3 regions of the Paenisporosarcina sp. TG-14 genome follow, and region 3 is predicted to be linked to each of the others. Evidence: riboswitches for the same ligand, from Rfam matches in the RefSeq annotation. Region 3 holds a riboswitch; each other region holds the start of a gene.
What was found. Region 3 has a riboswitch for S-adenosylmethionine ahead of C406_RS0103150 (methionine ABC transporter ATP-binding protein). Riboswitches for the same ligand answer to the same signal wherever they lie in the genome.
Positions count from the first base shown of each region.

Region 1: another riboswitch for S-adenosylmethionine. It lies ahead of C406_RS0104895 (PLP-dependent aspartate aminotransferase family protein); the one in region 3 lies ahead of C406_RS0103150 (methionine ABC transporter ATP-binding protein).
Region 2: another riboswitch for S-adenosylmethionine. It lies ahead of sfnG (dimethylsulfone monooxygenase SfnG); the one in region 3 lies ahead of C406_RS0103150 (methionine ABC transporter ATP-binding protein).

Region 1 covers NZ_AMGD01000012.1:8,404-14,612, reverse strand. The annotation lists gene C406_RS0104900 (aliphatic sulfonate ABC transporter substrate-binding protein) at 1-664, opposite strand, end outside; gene C406_RS0104895 (PLP-dependent aspartate aminotransferase family protein) at 698-2,497, opposite strand; SAM riboswitch class I at 2,643-2,754, opposite strand; SAM riboswitch class I at 2,905-3,015, opposite strand; gene C406_RS0104890 (LLM class flavin-dependent oxidoreductase) at 3,173-4,552, opposite strand; SAM riboswitch class I at 4,652-4,761, opposite strand; gene C406_RS0104885 (alpha/beta fold hydrolase) at 5,000-5,767, shown strand; gene C406_RS0104880 (YqjF family protein) at 5,917-6,209, shown strand, end outside.
Region 2 covers NZ_AMGD01000028.1:65,240-71,448, forward strand. The annotation lists gene C406_RS0110070 (acyl-CoA dehydrogenase family protein) at 1-1,143, opposite strand, end outside; gene C406_RS0110075 (NADPH-dependent FMN reductase) at 1,409-1,993, opposite strand; gene sfnG (dimethylsulfone monooxygenase SfnG) at 1,990-3,078, opposite strand; SAM riboswitch class I at 3,382-3,491, opposite strand; gene C406_RS0110085 (hypothetical protein) at 3,982-4,329, shown strand; gene C406_RS19500 (HD-GYP domain-containing protein) at 4,778-6,209, opposite strand, start outside.
Region 3 covers NZ_AMGD01000007.1:14,822-21,030, forward strand. The annotation lists gene C406_RS0103140 (MetQ/NlpA family ABC transporter substrate-binding protein) at 1-755, opposite strand, end outside; gene C406_RS0103145 (methionine ABC transporter permease) at 814-1,482, opposite strand; gene C406_RS0103150 (methionine ABC transporter ATP-binding protein) at 1,475-2,500, opposite strand; SAM riboswitch class I at 2,587-2,693, opposite strand; gene C406_RS0103155 (thioredoxin family protein) at 2,751-3,059, opposite strand; gene C406_RS0103160 (hypothetical protein) at 3,073-3,408, opposite strand; gene gcvH (glycine cleavage system protein GcvH) at 3,492-3,872, opposite strand; gene C406_RS0103170 (arsenate reductase family protein) at 3,942-4,301, opposite strand; gene C406_RS0103175 (acyl-CoA dehydrogenase family protein) at 4,392-6,164, opposite strand; gene C406_RS0103180 (acetyl-CoA C-acetyltransferase) at 6,182-6,209, opposite strand, start outside.

The DNA.
Region 1 (6,209 bases), on a different contig from region 3:
AACGTACATTTAAAACACCATACGTATTAAAATCTGGGTTACGGTAAAACAATTCGGCACCAGTCGTTAATTCAACTTTTGCCATATGGGGATCAAGTCCTGCCCATGCATCTACTTGATTGGTCGATAAAGCTACTGCTCCATCCGCATGTTGAAGATTAATAATTTCCACATCATCTGAGCTTAATCCCTCTTCATTAAGAGCACGTAAAAGTAAAAAATAAGGCTCTGATCCTAATGTAGCCGCCACTTTTTTTCCTTTTAAATCCTTCACTGACTTGATTTCGGAATCTTTATTCGTCACAAGTGCAGTCCACTCAGGCTCAGAGAATACATAAACACTTTCAATAGGCGATCCCTTTTCTTTTGCTAACAATGCAGCAGTTATTGCTGTCGAACCGAAATCAGCACTGCTACTATTTAGGAATTCGAGCGCCTTATTACCGCCTTGACTAAGAACAAATTCAACTTCAATTCCGTCTTTTTTGAATTCCTCCTCTACCCATCCAAACTCTCTTAATATAAGACTTGTGGGTGAATAATAAGCATAGTCAAGCGTGATTTTTTTCGGTTTGTCATTTTTCTCTCCACTTGCATTGTCTGAACACCCCGTTATAACTACTAACAACAAAATTGTTATAAAGCCTAGTACTATTTTTTTCACTTATTCTTCCCCCTTTTTTTGTTTATTAATGACTTAAATTTCACAAGCATAAGTAACAATCGTCCCTCTTAATCGTTGTGCTTCTTTATATGTACATCGATTATGGATAACATCTAGTCCTGCCTCTTTTGCAATTGTTGCCGCCTCTGGAGAAATAACACCTTCCTGCAACCAAAAAATCCTTGGTTTTACAACTGCGGCTTCTTTTGCAACTGAAATTGCTGCCTCTGGGCTGCGGAATACTTGAACGATATCAATCGTTCCTGGAACTGACGTCAAATCGGGATAAGCCTTTTCTCCTAAAACTTCCTTTTCAACAGGATTAACAGGAATGATTTTGTAGCCAAGACGTTGCATTTTTCTTGCTAAACGATTACTAGGTCTTGAAGGGTTTCCGCTTAGACCAACAACAGCTAATGTCTTTTGTCGCTGCTGTTCTTTTCCATTTACGATTTCACGAACTATTGGCGATTGCAAAGCCCATCGAATAACACTTTCATCATTAATAACCACTTCAATTTGTTCTTGGCCATTTGGTGCAAGCCCAGTTGCTTCAAACAAAGCCCGATCAAGATCATTCTTCAAATCGCGAACCGACTCTATTCCAATGGAAAGTCGTATTAAATCTTCGGTAACACCTGTCAACTGAAGTTCTTCTGTGCTCAGTTGCTGATGCGTAGTAGAAGCTGGATGAATAATTAATGATTTTGCGTCACCAACATTTGCTACATGCGACCATAGGGCAACATTGTCAATTAACTTCTTACCTGCATCTCTACCACCTTTAATTCCAAAATTAACGATTGAACCAAAGCCATTCGTCAAGTACTTTTGAGCTAATTCATGTGCTGGATGGTCTTCGAGTCCAGGATATGAAATCCATTCTACTCCCGGATGTGTAGCTAAATACTCCGCTAACTCCTGAGCATTTTTATTATGTTTTTCAATACGCACATGCAATGTTTCTAATCCTTGAAGTAGATTGAATGCACTTTGTGCACTCAAACATGAACCGAAATCTCGCAACATCTGTACACGTAGCTTGGTGCTAAAAGCAAGAGTTCCAAAATCAAAAGCGTATCTTATTCCGTTATAGCTTCGATCCGGCTCTGTGAATGTTGGGAATTTTTCACTGTTCCAATTAAACCGTCCACCATCTACTACAAGGCCACCAATTGTTGTTCCGTGACCACCAATCCATTTGGTAGCTGAGTGAACAACAATATCAGCTCCATAAGTAATCGGCTTACACAAATATGGCGACGCAAATGTATTATCAATAATCAGTGGAATTCCAGCCTCGTGCGCAATATCTGCAACTTTTTCAATATCTAAAACTTGAAGGCTTGGATTTCCAATAATCTCTCCGTAAAGTGCTTTCGTCTTCGGAGTAATCGCCTTCCGGAAGTTTTCCGGATCGGTCGCATCTACAAAGTGAACAGTAATTCCATATCGTGGAAGGGTGGTAGAAAATAAATTATATGTTCCTCCATAAAGACTGGAAGCAGCCACAATTTCATCACCTGCACTCGCAACATTCATTACCGCCAAAGCAATAGCCGCCATTCCTGATGAAGTCGCAACTGCTGCTACACCGTCTTCTAAAAGTGCAATTCGTTTTTCTAATACATCGACTGTTGGATTACCAATTCTAGAATAGATATTTCCGGGCTCATCTAAAGCGAATAAGCTTTGTGCGTGGTCTGTATTGTGGAATACATAAGAACTAGTTTGATAAATAGGTACTGCCCGAGAACCTGTGGTTGGATCAGGTGATTGACCACCATGTAATAATATTGTTTCTAAATCGTAGCCTTCGTTTTGATTTGTCATTTGTTTTTCCTCCTAGGATGTAAATAATTTTCAGTAATCTTATTGGGATACTTGGTTTAATTCTTGAAAAGGTGTAAGTTTTCTTAAAACTTTCTGTAAGGAACACAAAAGACCCTTCTTCATAAGAAGAGGGTCTCTATTCCTCCTCTTATCTTGCAGACATAAACTATCCGCAGGAATTAGCACCTTTTCAAGGGGTTACCTTGATGGTTGCTGGGTTTCACAGGGCCAAGTCCCTCCACCACTCTTGATAAGAAGTAATTATTAAATTAGCAATGCTTTAATGCTTTAATTGATAAACTTATACTATGTCAGCACTTTTTCAAATAGTAATCAATTCATAAAAAATTTCTAATAAATCATAAAAAAGAAAAAGACCCTCAATATAGAGAAGGTCTTTAGTCCTCCTCTTATCTTGCAGGTATACACAACCTGCCGGAATTAGCACCTTTTCAAGGATTTCCTTGATGGTTGCTGGGTTTCACAGGGCCAAGTCCCTCCACCACTCTGGATAAGAGTATTCAATTTTATTTTTTAAACACTTTTAATTTACTAGCTTGTTGATGATTCTATTGTATTCAGAATTTAATGTCAACTATTTTTTTGAAAATTTTCAATAATTTATATTTTAAATTATAATTATTATTTTCTATAAAAGCAGTCACTTCATATATTTTAATTATGTTGGTGAAGATTTTTATAAGCAGAACCAGGGTGACTTTCTTTTAAATATCTCTGACCCTTACCATATAACTTCTCCCTATATGTTCCTTCTTCATATTCAGTTTGAACAAGTCCTCGCTGTTGTAAAATCGGAATGACAAGTTCTACAAAATCTTCAAAACTTCCAGGTGCGAGCGTATAAGCTAAATTGAATCCATCAACATCTGTTTCTTTTATCCAATACTCTAATTCATCAGCAATCTGTTCAGGCGATCCAACTGCAACTGGTCCTCTTCCTCCAATTCCTACAAAAGTAGCAAGTTCTCGAATGGTCCATTTGCGATCAGGGTCAGCTTTCGTGAATACTTCGACTGCAGATTGAATTGCATTACTATCGATATATTCTAATGTCTGATCTGGTTCATACTTTGAAAAATCAATTCCAGTCCATCCGCCAAGTAGTGCCAAGGCACCTTCATAGCTTACATAACTTTTTAATTCTTCATATTTCTTATTTGCTTCCTCTTCAGTCTTACCGACGATAGCAGTAAACACTGTAAACACGAGAATATCATCTGGTTTCCTACCGAATTTTTTTGTTTTTTCACGTAATTCTTTGACACCTTTTTTCACTGCATCTGTTGTGGGTCCTGCTGTAAAAACACATTCAGCATGCTTAGCCGCAAAATCTGCTCCACGTTTAGAAGCACCTGCTTGGTAAAGTACAGGTGTCCGCTGTGGAGAAGGCTCACATAAATGGGCGCCAGGAACTTTGAAAAATTCCCCTTCGTGATTAATTGTATGTACTTTTTTAGGATCTGTGTATATTTTATTTTTCTTATCACGTAATACCGCACCCTCTTCCCAACTACCTTCCCATAATTTATAGCTAACCTCTAAAAATTCCTCAGCTATGTCATAACGCTTATCATGTGGAATTTGACCTTCTAAACCAAAGTTTTTTGCTGCGCTCTCTAAATAAGAGGACACAATGTTCCAAGCTATTCTCCCTTTAGTAAGATGATCTAACGTCGAAAACCTTCTTGCCAACATATATGGTTGCTCGTATGTGAGTGAATAAGTTAGTCCAAAACTTAGGTGTTTCGTTGCGTAAGCCATGGCAGGAATCAATAACATGGGATCATTAGCTGGGGCTTGAATAGCCTGTTCTACAGCAACATCTTTGCTACCGTTGTAAACATCATAATAGCCCAGTACATCTGCCAAGAAAATCCCATCAAACTTTCCTTTTTCTAATAATTTAGCTAACTTGACCCAGTAATCCAAATCACAATATCTGTGGGATTGATCCTCTGGATGACTCCAAAGTCCTGGTGATTGATGACCTACACAATTCATATCAAACGCATTCAAGTAAATTCGTTTTCCCAATATGATTCCTCCTTAAGAAATTATTCACAAAAAAACCCTTCACTCTAATAAAGAGAGAAGGGGAAAGGGGCTAAATATATAACCGTCCTAGCAACTCTCTTCTCATCTTCGGAATACTCTACATTCCTCTGAATTTAGCACCGGGTTTTGTCATAAAACTGGTTGCCGAGGCTTCGCAGGGTCAGTCCCTCCACCTCTCTTTATAAGAAGAAATTTTTACATTATTCAATTTCCAGTAATTTATCATGTAAAAGCTTGCTTGTCAATAAGTAATCAACTTACTAGTTTTAATAGACTAAGTATAATAATTCGCTATTTCAACTCATATTAGTCCAGATAACAAGAGACGATAATTTATTAAATATCTTATCTTGTACAATTTACCATTCATAATAATTACCATTAAACAAACAATAATATAAACAAAAAGTAGGGAGATTTTAATAAATGTCGGAATTTTTGATTGGTAATGAAAAACTTGTATATGATGATCTTGGAAGCGGAATTCCTATTTTATTTATACCTCCTGTTGGTTTGGGAAGAAAATTTTTTTATGAACAAAAGCCACTCACCAAATATTTCCGATTAATTCTTCCTGATTTGATAGGACAAGGTGACAGTAAATATAAAGGTGAATCAGAAATCACCATAGCACGATTTGCCAAGGATATTATTCTGCTAATGGATCACCTCCATTTATCGTCAGTCGTTCTATTTTCATACTCTTCAGGAGGAACAATCGCCCAATATCTATGTATACACTATCCTTCAAGAATTAAGTCACTTATTATGTCTGGAGGTTATCCGATTATTACCAATTTTCCATTTAAAATTGAACATCGATTGGGGATATTATCTGTTCGACTACACAAAAAGTTGGTCTCGAATGTAATTTCCATTGCACATACAAAAAATAATGAATATAGAAATATTCTTAAAGAGCATATGTATAAATCAGATTCAAGAGTGTGGTCACAACTTTATGTAGAATGTCTTCATTTTAACTGCAAGGTTGAAATAAAAAAGACCGAAATACCAATATTACTTCTATATGGGAGTCAAGAATATATGCTAAAATCTATTATCAAATTTTACAAAAAAAACCTTAAACATTTTCAATTATTTACATTAAAAGGTGTTTCACATCACTTACCAACAAAAGCGTCTAGTGAGGTCAATCAAATTGTTACTGGATATTTGTTAAGCAACTTATAGAAATAAATATACTAAAACTATTAAAAATTACACATTAAAGTTAAAGTAAGGATGTATAACACAACTATTAAATATATATTTCACTATTTCTATTTTCGTTAAACTTTTTTATGAAGTGAAATAATTATTACTAAGAGGAGGAAAGTATGATGACTCTTCTGAATGAAGTTAATCATCGATCGTTTCCAGTCCCAAAAGAACCATGGGTCATGGCACAAACATGGAATCACCTTTTATTTGCCCATTACCCGGTATCAAAATCACTTCTACGTTCTTTAATTCCGAATTGCTTCGAAATAGACACTTTTGAAGATAACGCTTGGATTAGTATTGTTCCATTTCTAATGAGTGGAATCCGTATTCATGGAATACGAGAACTTCCCTTTACACCAGAGTTTGCTGAGCTAAATGTAAGAACATATGTAACCTTTAGAGGGAAGCC
Region 2 (6,209 bases), on a different contig from region 3:
GGATGGACCCATGGCGATTCCAGCTCGTGCATCACGGAAAAGACGTTCGATTGGACCTTTTTTGTATCCATAACCGCCGCTGACATCCATCGCCGTTCGCGTCGCTTTATTCGCTACTTCAGAAGCATGAACTTTGAATTCTGTAAGAGGCAAAGTTAACTCTCCTTGGTCTCTTCCTTCAGATTGTAAAATAATTAATTGTTCAGCGAGATCGATTTGCCAAGGTTTTGTACTCTCGATTAATATTTTAGCTTCTGCCAGTTGTTGTCTGATTACTTGATAATCGCCTATGCGATTGTCAAAGTCTCGGTGAACCGTTTTCGTCGCGTGCTCCGTTGCGAGTTGAAGTGCATTTTCAGCTACACCTAACCAGGCAGATCCAAGTCCGATCAGGTAAATAGGAGATACGCCGTGTAGCAGAATATCCTTCCCACGTCCTTCTCCACCTAGGATATCGCGTTTGGGAATTAGTACATTGTGATAAGAAATTGGGCCACTATGATTGCCATGTACACCTAGGGCATCCCATATTTGCGCTTTAATACCTGGTAGCTTGCCGTCTACGATGAAAAAGCTAATATCCGTTGCATCTAGAGCATCCGGGCTACGAGTTTGAACGACATAGAAATCGGCTTGACCTGCACTTGTTGTGAACGATTTATCTGCATGTAAAATATAATCTTCCCCGCTACGCTTGGCTTGGCTGAAATTGTACCACCAGTGTCCTCCTGATGCTTTTTCGCTAGTAGAATATGTTCCAATCCATCCTTTTTCAATCGGTTTTAACCAGCGTTCCTTCTGGTCTTCACTTCCATAAAGAGTGATGGTTTGAATCGCCCCTACATGCATGACATAAACAAGTGCTGTTGACGCACATGCTTTACCGATTTCTTCTGCCACTATGGCAAATGCCACATGATCAAGGTCCAAGCCATTATATTTCTTAGGGACAAGAATATTTCCCCATCCATTTTTAACTAAAGCCTCTAAGTTTTCTCTCGGGAAACGTCCTTCTACATCCGTAATGTCCGCGTTCGGCAATATGACTTCATTCACAATGCTTCGGATTTCTTTTCGAATCTCTTCGTAATAGTCTCTTGTACTTTTTAAATAGGTTGGTCGTTCCAATAAATCAATAGACATAATGGATGCTACCTCCTGTGTTTTATTGATAATTATTTTATAGTCAAACAGTCACGGATCATTCAATATGGTATTTCATTAATGTCTAGTACCTGTAAAGCGGCTCATTAAGCGCTTGTATCATAGACTACTAGTCTTACATATGGTAAAATATTCAGATAATTTCATTATTACATCCACTGATAGGGTGTTAGTGATTACATATCTTTATTTTGGAGGTAAAAGTATTCCCGTACTTTTACCTCCCTTTTTTATGTGTACATTTCTAGACCAGCACTTTTCTCGGAATGGCAGGTTGATCAGCTCCCTCAAAACGTTTATCGATCAAACGTGTAAGGCTCACTACATCACTTGCCAATGCTTCAAGTCGCTCAAGAATTTCGTAACTGCTTATTTCTTTGTTTGTAAAGTGTTCATTATGAATGTACACACTGCCCGGGACTACATGCGCTTTGAAGTAACCTGCAAGGGGTTTAAACTGATGTTCTAGCGCCAAATAATGATGATATGTTCCTCCTGTTGCAATGAAGCCAACTACCTTCCCTCTTAAAGCGTCATTTGGTATTAAATCAAATACATTTTTCAAAGCACCTGTATAGGTACCGCGGTAAATGGGCGAACCAATAATATAGCCATCCGCATTTGCTAGTTGATCAATCAAATATTTGGTATCTCCTTCATAAAGTGCAGGGTCCCTACCATCACAAAAGCCTACTGATAGATCCTTTAAATGGAGATGGATTGTTTCTATCTCAGGGTTATTGTACTTTGCAAAATCAAGGGCTTTGTCAACAGCATTAAATGTCTTAGATGAAGATGATAAACTTCCAGTTAGGCCGATAATTTTCATACGCTCACCACTTCCTTGTGTAATTGTGCTTCTTTTTTCTTCACTAGCGGTATCACTTTTTCACCGAAATCCTTAATATCTTTTTCATAATGAAGGAAACCTGTCAGGATAAGGTCAACGCCTAACTTCTTCAGCTCAATGATGCGATCTGCCACTTGTTCAGCAGTACCGATTAACCCCGTTTTAAAGCCGTCATTATACTGGACCAGATCTTCAAATGTGGAATTTGACCACATGCCATCTTTTTCCTTTGATGAAGCTCCCGCTTGTTTCACTGCATCCCCAAAACCTTTCACAGCTTCCACGTCAGCGTTTGACACAATATCACGCAACACTGCAATTGCTTCCTCTTCCGTATCGCGCACAATAACAAATCCATTGACGGCATACTGGAGTGTTCGGCCTTCTATTTTAGCTAACTCTTTCACTTCTTCAATTTGTTTTTTAAAGCCCTCCTTTGTGTTGCCATTCATGAAATACCAATCTGAAACTCTGGCAGCCATTTCTTTTGCTGCTCTTGAATTGCCTCCCTGAAAAATAGGTGGACTTGGCTTTTGAACGGGCTTGGGTTTTAGTGGGGCCCCATTAATTCTATAAAAATCGCCTTTAAACGTGGTTTCTTCCTCTGTCCACAGTCCTCTAAGAACTCTAATGAATTCTTCTGAACGACGATATCTCTCATCATGCTCAAGCCAAGGCTCTCCATATCCCGTAAACTCTCCTTTGAACCAGCCACTAACTACATTGACTGCCGCCCGCCCATTACTAATATGATCTAATGTCGCCATCATTTTTGCATATACACCTGGATGCCATAGCCCCGGATGCACAGCTGAGATTAGGTTAATTTTTTTCGTTACACTGGCAAGTGCCGCTGCTAATGTTGCCGCTTCAAGTTGATACTCCGCTCCATAACTTGCAAAGAATCGTGTTTGCAAAAGGGCATAGTCAAAACCCGCATCTTCTGCTGCTAGCACATATCTTTTATTGGCTTCAAATGACCAATCGGTTTCTTGGGGTAATTTAGAGACAACTAGACCTCCACTTACATTCGGAACCCAATACGCATATTTTAATTCACTCATGTTTAACTTCCTCCTCAGGGTTTTCCTGACATGGACGTAAATACGCTTAAATGTTAAAATAGTAAAGCGATCTAAGCCCTCCTCAGGGTTTATCGTATGGTTACAAGGGATGAAAGTACTGTCATACTTTCATCTCTTTTTTTATTGCCCATCACCTCCTTAAAGTACTTCATCAAGACTAAAAAAAATTGTAGAAATACAAAAAACCCCTCTTTCATAAGAAAGAGAGGCACAGTATGTATTAAATTCAAAACCCCTCTTCACAAGACAGAGAGATGCAGAATTCACTAAATACAAAGTCCTCTCTTATCTATCAAAACGTATACGTTTTGTAGGATTTGGCACCATCTTATTCGAAAATAAGTGGTTGCCGAGCTTCAACGGGCCAGTCCCTCAGCTACTCTTGATAAGAGATACTTTATTAAATTTTCAAGTTTGTTTTCGTTAATATCAAACAATACTGCATCTTCAGAATAATGTCAATTGTTTTTTGGAATTTTTTTGAACTCTTATTGCACGATAATAAGTGAATGATGGAAGTGAATTATAGTACGAATTGAGTCAATTTCATAATTAATAAAACCGGATGTAAACACGAACATTCTAAATACAAATATTCTGTCGATTTCCGTTACGGACGGACGCGTGGTAAATGCTAAGCCGTTCGGTTTTGGATCACTTATTCCTAAATAAACGATCAAATCAAACCTGTTTTATTATCAAAATAAACAGCCAAATATAACCCAAATTAGCACCTCATTTGGAGGTGCTTTTATAAAATTTTAGAGGTGAAAATGGATATTGTTGGTATAATAAATAAAAGATATTTCTTCAATGAACTAATGATGCAGGTTAGTTGAGCGCAATATATTAGAAAAATCGAAAAAAGAGGAGTGTTAAATAGTGGATGATTCAATTGGTTACGTTATGGTCGTATTTGTAATAATAGGTACAACATACGGTTTAGTTAGACAAATCCAACATATTATGACTATCCAACGACTTAGAAAAACAGATTTATCTAATTACAAAAGGACATTAATTGGATACTATCTAGAGTCTGTCTCACTTTTGGGTTTTCTCATTTCTTTTACATTAAACGTATTAGTCGGAATACAAATAATCCAGTCAAATCTAGTTACAAGCGATAAAACTGTTTTAAGTTGTTTTATATTTCTTGGTATTTTTTTAATTACTAAATTGATAGTCATTCCTAAAAACAGTAAACAACACAAATTATTAAAGGGATAACAGGATGCTTTATTAAATTATCATTTCATATTGAACTAATTCGTGCTTAAGTTTAATAAGTAGAGATGAAAACTAGGCTTACTAAAAATTAGAACTAGAAAAACACTGAGGAAATACTCAGTGTTTTCTTCTCTTTTCCAAACACAAGCATTTATTTCCCAGTTAACAGGTTTCTTGTTTATTTTTTCAGTGATATTTACGTCAATGCAATTCCATCCCTCTTTATCATACGAATTAGATACCTAAATACTTAGTTTACAATCACAATTGTAATAGCAATAATTGATCTGTCAATGAGATGATTATTTTAAGGAGAAAATCAATACAAACCTTGATATATCAATAAAAAATAGACTTCCAAATGTATAGCTAATTGGGTGTCTATTTAGGGTTATAATTCAAGAAAAGTGATTCAAAACTGAACGGCTTAGGTAATTACTCGTCTTTCTTAAGTTCTTATTATCAAACTATTCCCTAAAGCTTTTTCGATAAATAAGCTTACCAATTCCGGATCAAATAGAATACCCGCATGTAATTGCAATTCTTCTATTGCAGCTTCAGTTGACAGAGTACTGCTATACGTCCTTTCACTCGTCATCGCATCATAGGCTTCAACAATGGCTATTATTCTTGACTCAAACGGTATTTCTTTCCCTTTCAAGCCTCTCGGATAGCCTTTCCCATCCCATCTTTCATGATGGTATAAAACATAATCAGCCATATTCGGCATATCATTTAGTGTACTTAAAATTCGATGACCTATTTCTGAATGGCGCTTAATCTCTTTCCACTCACCGTCAGTAAGTTTGCCAGGCTTATTGAGTATAAGTTCATCTATAGCTATTTTACCTATATCGTGAAGTAATCCAACTGTTTTGAGTTCCTTAATTTTATACTCAGATAGTCCAAGAACTTGTCCCATGCTTTCGCATAGTTTTGACACTCTTTGGGAGTGTTGTTCCTCCCCTTTATTCTTATCATGAAAAGCCTTAATAATCATATCAACTGTATTTCCCCTAATACTTGGGCTTTCAAAAAGTTTAATCGTATACATATGTTTGTCTGCTTTTTTGAATACTTCTTGTATTTCATCTTCTTTATTCTTCTTCGTTTCATAACCAAATGAAATAGAAATATCAATTGAGCCTACTTTTTCTAGTGAAGCCAATTCCAAGATACGGTTGATAATGATCTGTGCTTCAAAACCATTCGTTTTAGGTAACAGAATAACAAATTCATCCCCGCCGATTCTGGAAACAATATCATCAGCTCTGCAACCTTGTTTAATTATTTCTGCAGATTTTTTCAACAACTCATCACCCATGGCATGTCCAAAGAAATCATTGATTAGCTTTAAACCATTTAGATCACCAATTAAGATAGTCAAAGGCAAGTTCCTCGGCGTATCCAGTCTCTTTAACTCTGCTTCATAAAATCTTCTGTTATATAAACCTGTTAATTGATCATAGTAGCTAAGATATGAAATCTCTTCGTTTTGAAAGGCTAGCTCTTTATTCATAATGATTAACTCTGCTGCTCGTTTATCTTTTTCTTTATTTTGAAAGGCTAGCTCTCTATTTGCAATGACTAACTCTGCTGCTCGTTTATCCTTCTCTTTGTTTTGAAAGGCCAGTTCTTTATTCGCAATAATTAATTCTGCTGCTCGGGCTGCCTTCTCTTCGTTCTGAAAGGCAAGTTCTTTATTTGCAATGATTAATTCTGCAGCTCGTTTATCTTTCTCTTTATTTTGAAAGGCTAGCTCCTTATTCGCAATAACTAGCTCTGCTGCAAGGTCTGCTTTTCCTTCGGTTTGAACTAGCTCTTTATCCCCAATGATTAACCCTGCTTTTTCTTCAGTTTTAAAGTATAAATCATCGTCC
Region 3 (6,209 bases):
AATACTTCCACTAATGCTTTAATTTCTTTGTTGTCTTCATCGCCTGATTGAACTGCAATGATGTTTACATAAGGTGAATCAGTTTTTTCAATCGCGATTGAATCTTCTAATGGGTTGATTCCAGCATCGATTGCATAGTTTGAGTTAATCAATACCGCGTCGCCTTCTTCGTTTTCATACAATTGAACAAGAAGTGCCGCTTCATACTCTGCATCGAATTCCAAGTTTTTTGGATTTTCCACGATATCTTTCACTTCTGCTGTTGTTTTATCAACACCGTCAGCTAATTTAATTAATCCTTCTGCTTCTAACATTGAAAGAACTCGACCATGGTCAGCAACAGAATTACTAATTAAGATTGTTGCATCTTCAGGAAGTTCTTCTAATGATTTATATTTTTTAGAATAAACACCGATAGGTTCAATATGAATTTCACCAGCATTGACGAAATCATAGCCATTATCTGCGATTTGTGATTCTAAATAAGGTATATGTTGAAAGTAGTTTGCATCCAAATCACCAGATTCTAAGTCTTTGTTTGGTAAAATATAGTCTTGATATGTTTCGATTACAAGGTCAATCCCTTGTTCTTCAAGCAACGGTTTTGCTTGTTCTAATATTTCAGCATGTGGAACGTTTGAAGCTCCCACCACTAGTTCTTTACTATCTCCACTGTCTCCAGCATCACTATCACCACATGCTGCTAGTGTGATGGCACTTACTGATAATAAAATTCCTGCTACAAATTTCTTCATGATTGTCTCTCCCTTTTTTGTGTTATATGTGATCGAGTATTTACTCGTAGGCACCAAATTAACGTTTATCAGATCTAGATGTGATGGCATCACCACTCCATTGGATGATAAATACAATTACTAATATGAAGATTGTCGAGACGATTGTTACATCTTCACGACTACGTTGGAAGCCATCTAAAAATGCCAAGTTTCCTAATCCTCCAGCTCCAATAATGCCTGCCATTGCTGTATATCCAACGAGAGCCACAGCTGTTACTGTAAGTCCAGAAAGTAATGCAGGAAATGACTCGGGTAGTAACACTTTCCAAATGATAGTCGACGTCCTTGCACCCATTGAGCGAGCAGCTTCGATTACTCCTTTATCAATTTCACGTAAAGCAATTAACACCATGCGTGCATAAAACGGTGCAGCACCAATGATAAGTGCTGGTAATGCTGCATTTGCACCACGGATGGTATCAAGTAAAAACTTAGTAAACGGGATTAACAAAATGATTAGAATGATAAATGGGATGGATCTGAAGATGTTAACAAATGCCCCCGTTAACCAATACACCATCTTATTTGCCCATAATTGATGTGGGCTAGTCAGAAATAACAAAATGCCTAGTGCAAGTCCGATGACAAATGTGAAACCAGTGGCCATTGCAGACATATAAAGTGTTTCCAGTGTAGCTTCCCACATTTTTTCCCAATCAACATTAGGTAGAAGGTTTTCAATCATGTGAGATCACCTCCGTATGAACATCTTGTCCATGTAAATAATCAATTGCTTCATCAATCGCTAAGGAATCACCATCAATTTGTAAATACAATGTTCCGTATGCACCATTTTGAGTTTGTGAGATATTTCCTTGCACAATGTTTACTTCAACTTGATATTGTTTAATTAACCTCGAAAGGATAGGTTGTTCTGTTCGATCCCCAACAAACACTAGCTTTACGAGTTTGCCTAAAGGATATTGCTCAATAAGATGAGCGATTGTTTGACTTGCTTCATCTGGACCATTTATTTGTGCTACAAAGCGTTTCGTAATGTCCTGTTGAGGTGTTTGGAAGATTTCGAGTACTGAACCCATTTCGACCACTTTCCCCGCTTCCATGACAGCAACGCGATGACAGATTTTACGAATAACATGCATTTCATGTGTTATGAGTGCAATCGTTAACCCTAAGCGTTTGTTAATATCCACGAGCAACTCTAGTATTTGATCCGTTGTTTCGGGGTCGAGCGCTGATGTAGCTTCGTCACACAGTAATACTTCGGGGTTATTTGCAAGCGCACGCGCAATACCAACACGTTGTTTTTGTCCACCTGATAATTGAGAAGGATACGCATTCTCTCTCCCAGTTAATCCAACTAGCTCGATTAACTCTTTTACTCGTTCCTTACGTTTCATTTTGCTTATTCCAGCAATTTCGAGCGGGAATGAAATATTATCTTCAACTGTTCGAGACCACAGTAAGTTAAAGTGTTGAAAAATCATACTAACTTTCTGTCTAGAACTGCGAAGCGCTTGACCTGAGCTTGATGATATTTCTTGGCCGTTAACTGTCACACTTCCGGAAGTCGGTTTTTCTAGTCCATTTAACAAACGAATTAATGTGCTTTTACCAGCACCACTATAGCCAATAATGCCAAAAATCTCACCTTGTTCAACTGTCAATGTAACGTCATCTACTGCAATAAGTTGACCATTACTTGTTTGAAATGTTTTTGATAAGTTTTGTAATTGAATCATTTCTCTAGTTCACCTCTGAATTCAAAAAGTCCCTTCCGCAGAAAAGCAGAAGGGACTAAATGCATAGTTATATACGTTAGACCGTTCTCTCATCTTTCAAAGTAATATACTTTGAGTGATTTGGCACCATTTCACACATTGTGACGGTTGCCGGGCTTCATAGGGCACTTCCCTCAGCCTCTCTTTATAAGAGTTTACGATATTAAGTTTTTTGTTACGACTGATAATGTAACACGTTCAAAAGTGAACGTCAAATATTTTTTCTCAATTGATTATACAAAAAAGGAACTGATTGAAATGCGTATATTTTTTCTTGAATTTGTCCGTTTTGAGCAATTATTAAACACGGTACACTTTCAATTTTCTGGTCAATAGCTAAATCCTCTACATAATTTAAATTCGCTTGCCCTATTTGCACATTAGGCAAGAGTTCTTCCACCACTTCCAACATTTTGGATGCGACTTGGCAAGTTCCACACATTGGGGCGTATAAATAATAAGCTGCAATATTGGCGCTTTGAGAATTAGTTTCCCACTCTGCAGTTGTCCATTCTTTCATTATCTTCATCCTTTTATACAATAAATTCCGATTTCACATCAATATTCGCTCCAAGTAAAATGCTCGCAAGGACTTTGATAGGGGTTGTCGCTACTTCACGGTATGTTATATCAGTATATAGATGAAGCGCTTCAGGATATTCACGTTTAATGAGCGCTCGCAATTTCTCACCTGATTTATCAGCATCTACAAATACATAAATATCCAATTTTGCATAAGGATCTAGTAACTCTTCTAAACGAGTTGCACTTACAGTTCCATTTGTACAAATTATTTCAACAGGCTCTGCAAGAAGAGGCAATAATCGTTGTTTATCTGAACGTCCTTCTACAACTATGATTTTATCCACCGCATGATCACTCCTGGATAGACTGACTTATACTCGACAGATGCAAAAAACGCCGAACATATGTCGGCGTTTAATAAACGATTTTACTCTTGAGTCATTTTTTCGTATTGCTCTGCTGTCATTAAAGATTCAATTTCAGAAACATCCGTCGGCTCAATAACAACCATCCACGCGTTTTCGTATGGAGATTCATTAACAAATTCAGGACTGTCTTCTAAGCCACTGTTGACTTCAACAACTTTACCGCTAATTGGTGCGTAAAGTTCAGAAACTGTTTTAACAGATTCAACACTTCCAAAAGGCTCGTTCGTTTTAATGTCGTCGCCTACTTGTGGAAGTTCAACGAATACAATATCACCAAGCTCAGATTGAGCGAAGTGTGTGATACCGATGCGAGCTTTTCCATCTTCAACTTTAACCCATTCGTGTTCTTCAGAATAGCGTAAATCTTTTGGTGTGCTCATTAATACCCCTCCAGATATGTAATACATTCAACTTCATTTTGACATATTTCTTCTTTAAAAACAAGGTAATTAGCTTTTCCAGTTCTCAGCAAAATTCGATTCTTTAAAGCCTACTGTTGCTTTTAAACCGTCCGTAACAAGAGGTCTTTTAATTAACATCCCTTCTGATGCTAGTAATTCAAACTGCTCGTCATCTGTCATTGTTGAAATTTTATCTTTCAAGCCAAGCTCTCTATATTTCATTCCACTCGTGTTATAAAACTTCTTGAGAGGAAGTTCACTTATCTCCACCATTTTTCTCAATTGTTCTTTTGAAGGTGGTGTTTCTACAATATGTACTTCATTATACGATACTCCTTCAGCATCTAACCATGCTTTTGCTTTTTTGCAGGTTCCACAATTAGGATATCCATAATACGTAATCGACATACTTTAACCTCCTTGGTTTATATCATAATAACAAAAAAGAAATCCGATCGCCTCATAGGAAGCGGTCGGATTTTCTATTTAATGTGTCTATTAAACAATATATTTTTCAGCTTCGATTAATTTAACAGAAGCTTCACGTTTTTTAGCAATAACGTTATAAGGAGTTGAACGCGTTAATTTACGAAGTGCTGAAAGCATCATACGTAAGTTGTCACCATCAACTGCAGCAATCAATGTTTCTTTTGCATCTTTTTCGATAAGTTCAAATGCTTCTTGGCAGAAGATTTGTGTGTATAAAAGTTTTTGATTTGCTTTCTCAACACCAACACGTTGGATAGCTTTTTCTGTACGAAGAACAGCTGATTCCATTGCAAATAAGTTATTAACGATATCCGCAATGTTTACAAGCACTTCTTGTTCACTTTCAAGCTTTGTACCATATCGTTGTGCAGCTAAACCAGCTGCTAATAATCCTATTTTTTTAGCATTTTGTACAAGCATTTTTTCTTGTGCTAAAGGTGCATCTTCAAGTTCTTCAGGCATCATCATTAGCAACTCTTCTTGTAGAGCTTGAGCCTTTTGTAAAATTGGAAGTTCACCTTTCATCGCTTTACGCAAGAAAGTACCAGGGACTAACAAACGATTTATTTCATTTGTTCCTTCAAAAATACGGTTAATACGAGAGTCACGGTAAATTCGTTCTACTTCATATTCTTGCATGAAGCCGTAACCACCGTGTAATTGGACTGCTTCATCCGCAATGTAATCTAACACTTCCGTACCGAAGACTTTGTTAATTGAACACTCAATAGCGTATTCTGCTATCGACGCCGCTATCGCTTTGCCATCTTTTTGTTCGTCTGCACTCAATTGACTCATACGATCTTCGAAGTATCCAACTGTACGATATATTAAGCTTTCAGAAGCATATAATCTTGAAGCCATCGTTGATAATTTTTCTTTAGTCAAATTGAATGATGAAATAGGCGTTTTAAATTGTTGACGTTGATTTGTATATGCTACAGCTAATTCAAATGCACGCTTTGAAGCACCGACTGTACCTACACCTAATTTGTAACGACCAATGTTTAAGATGTTAAATGCGATTACATGACCACGACCAACTTCACCAAGTAAGTTCTCAGCAGGTACTTGAGCGTCTTGAAGAATTAATGTACGAGTTGAAGAAGATTTAATACCCATCTTTTTCTCTTCAGCACCTACAGAAACACCTGAATATTCGCGTTCAACGATGAACGCAGAGAATTTGTCTCCGTCAATTTTTGCATAAACGACAAAAACATCAGCAAAGCCTGCATTTGTAATCCATTGTTTCTCACCATTTAATACATAATGCGTGCCTTCAGCATTTAACTTAGCTGAAGTTTTAGCACCTAATGCATCTGATCCTGAGCCTGGCTCTGTTAATGCATAAGCCGCGATTAGCTCACCGGTTGAGAGTTTTGGTAAATATTTTTGCTTTTGATCTTCATTTCCAAAAAGAACGATTGGTAATGAACCAATCCCCACATGAGCACCATGAGTAATCGAGAATCCACCTGCGCGAGACATTTTTTCAGCAATTAGTGCAGATGAAATTTTATCTAAATCAAGACCGCCATATTCTTCTGGAACGTCAGCCCCAAGTAAACCAATATCTCCTGCTGATTTCAAAAGTTTTACAGAATGCTCAAATTCGTGATTTTCTAATTTTTCTATGACTGGAACAACTTCTTGTGATACGAAGTCTTCCGTAGTTTTTGCAATCATTTTATGCTCATCTGTAAAATCTTCCGGTGTGAAGACACGTTCTATTGCCACGTCTTCTACTAAAAAGCTTCCACCTTTAATCATTTCTGTCATATTATTTCCTCCTAGTATTAAAGAATTTCAAATACGCCTGCTGCG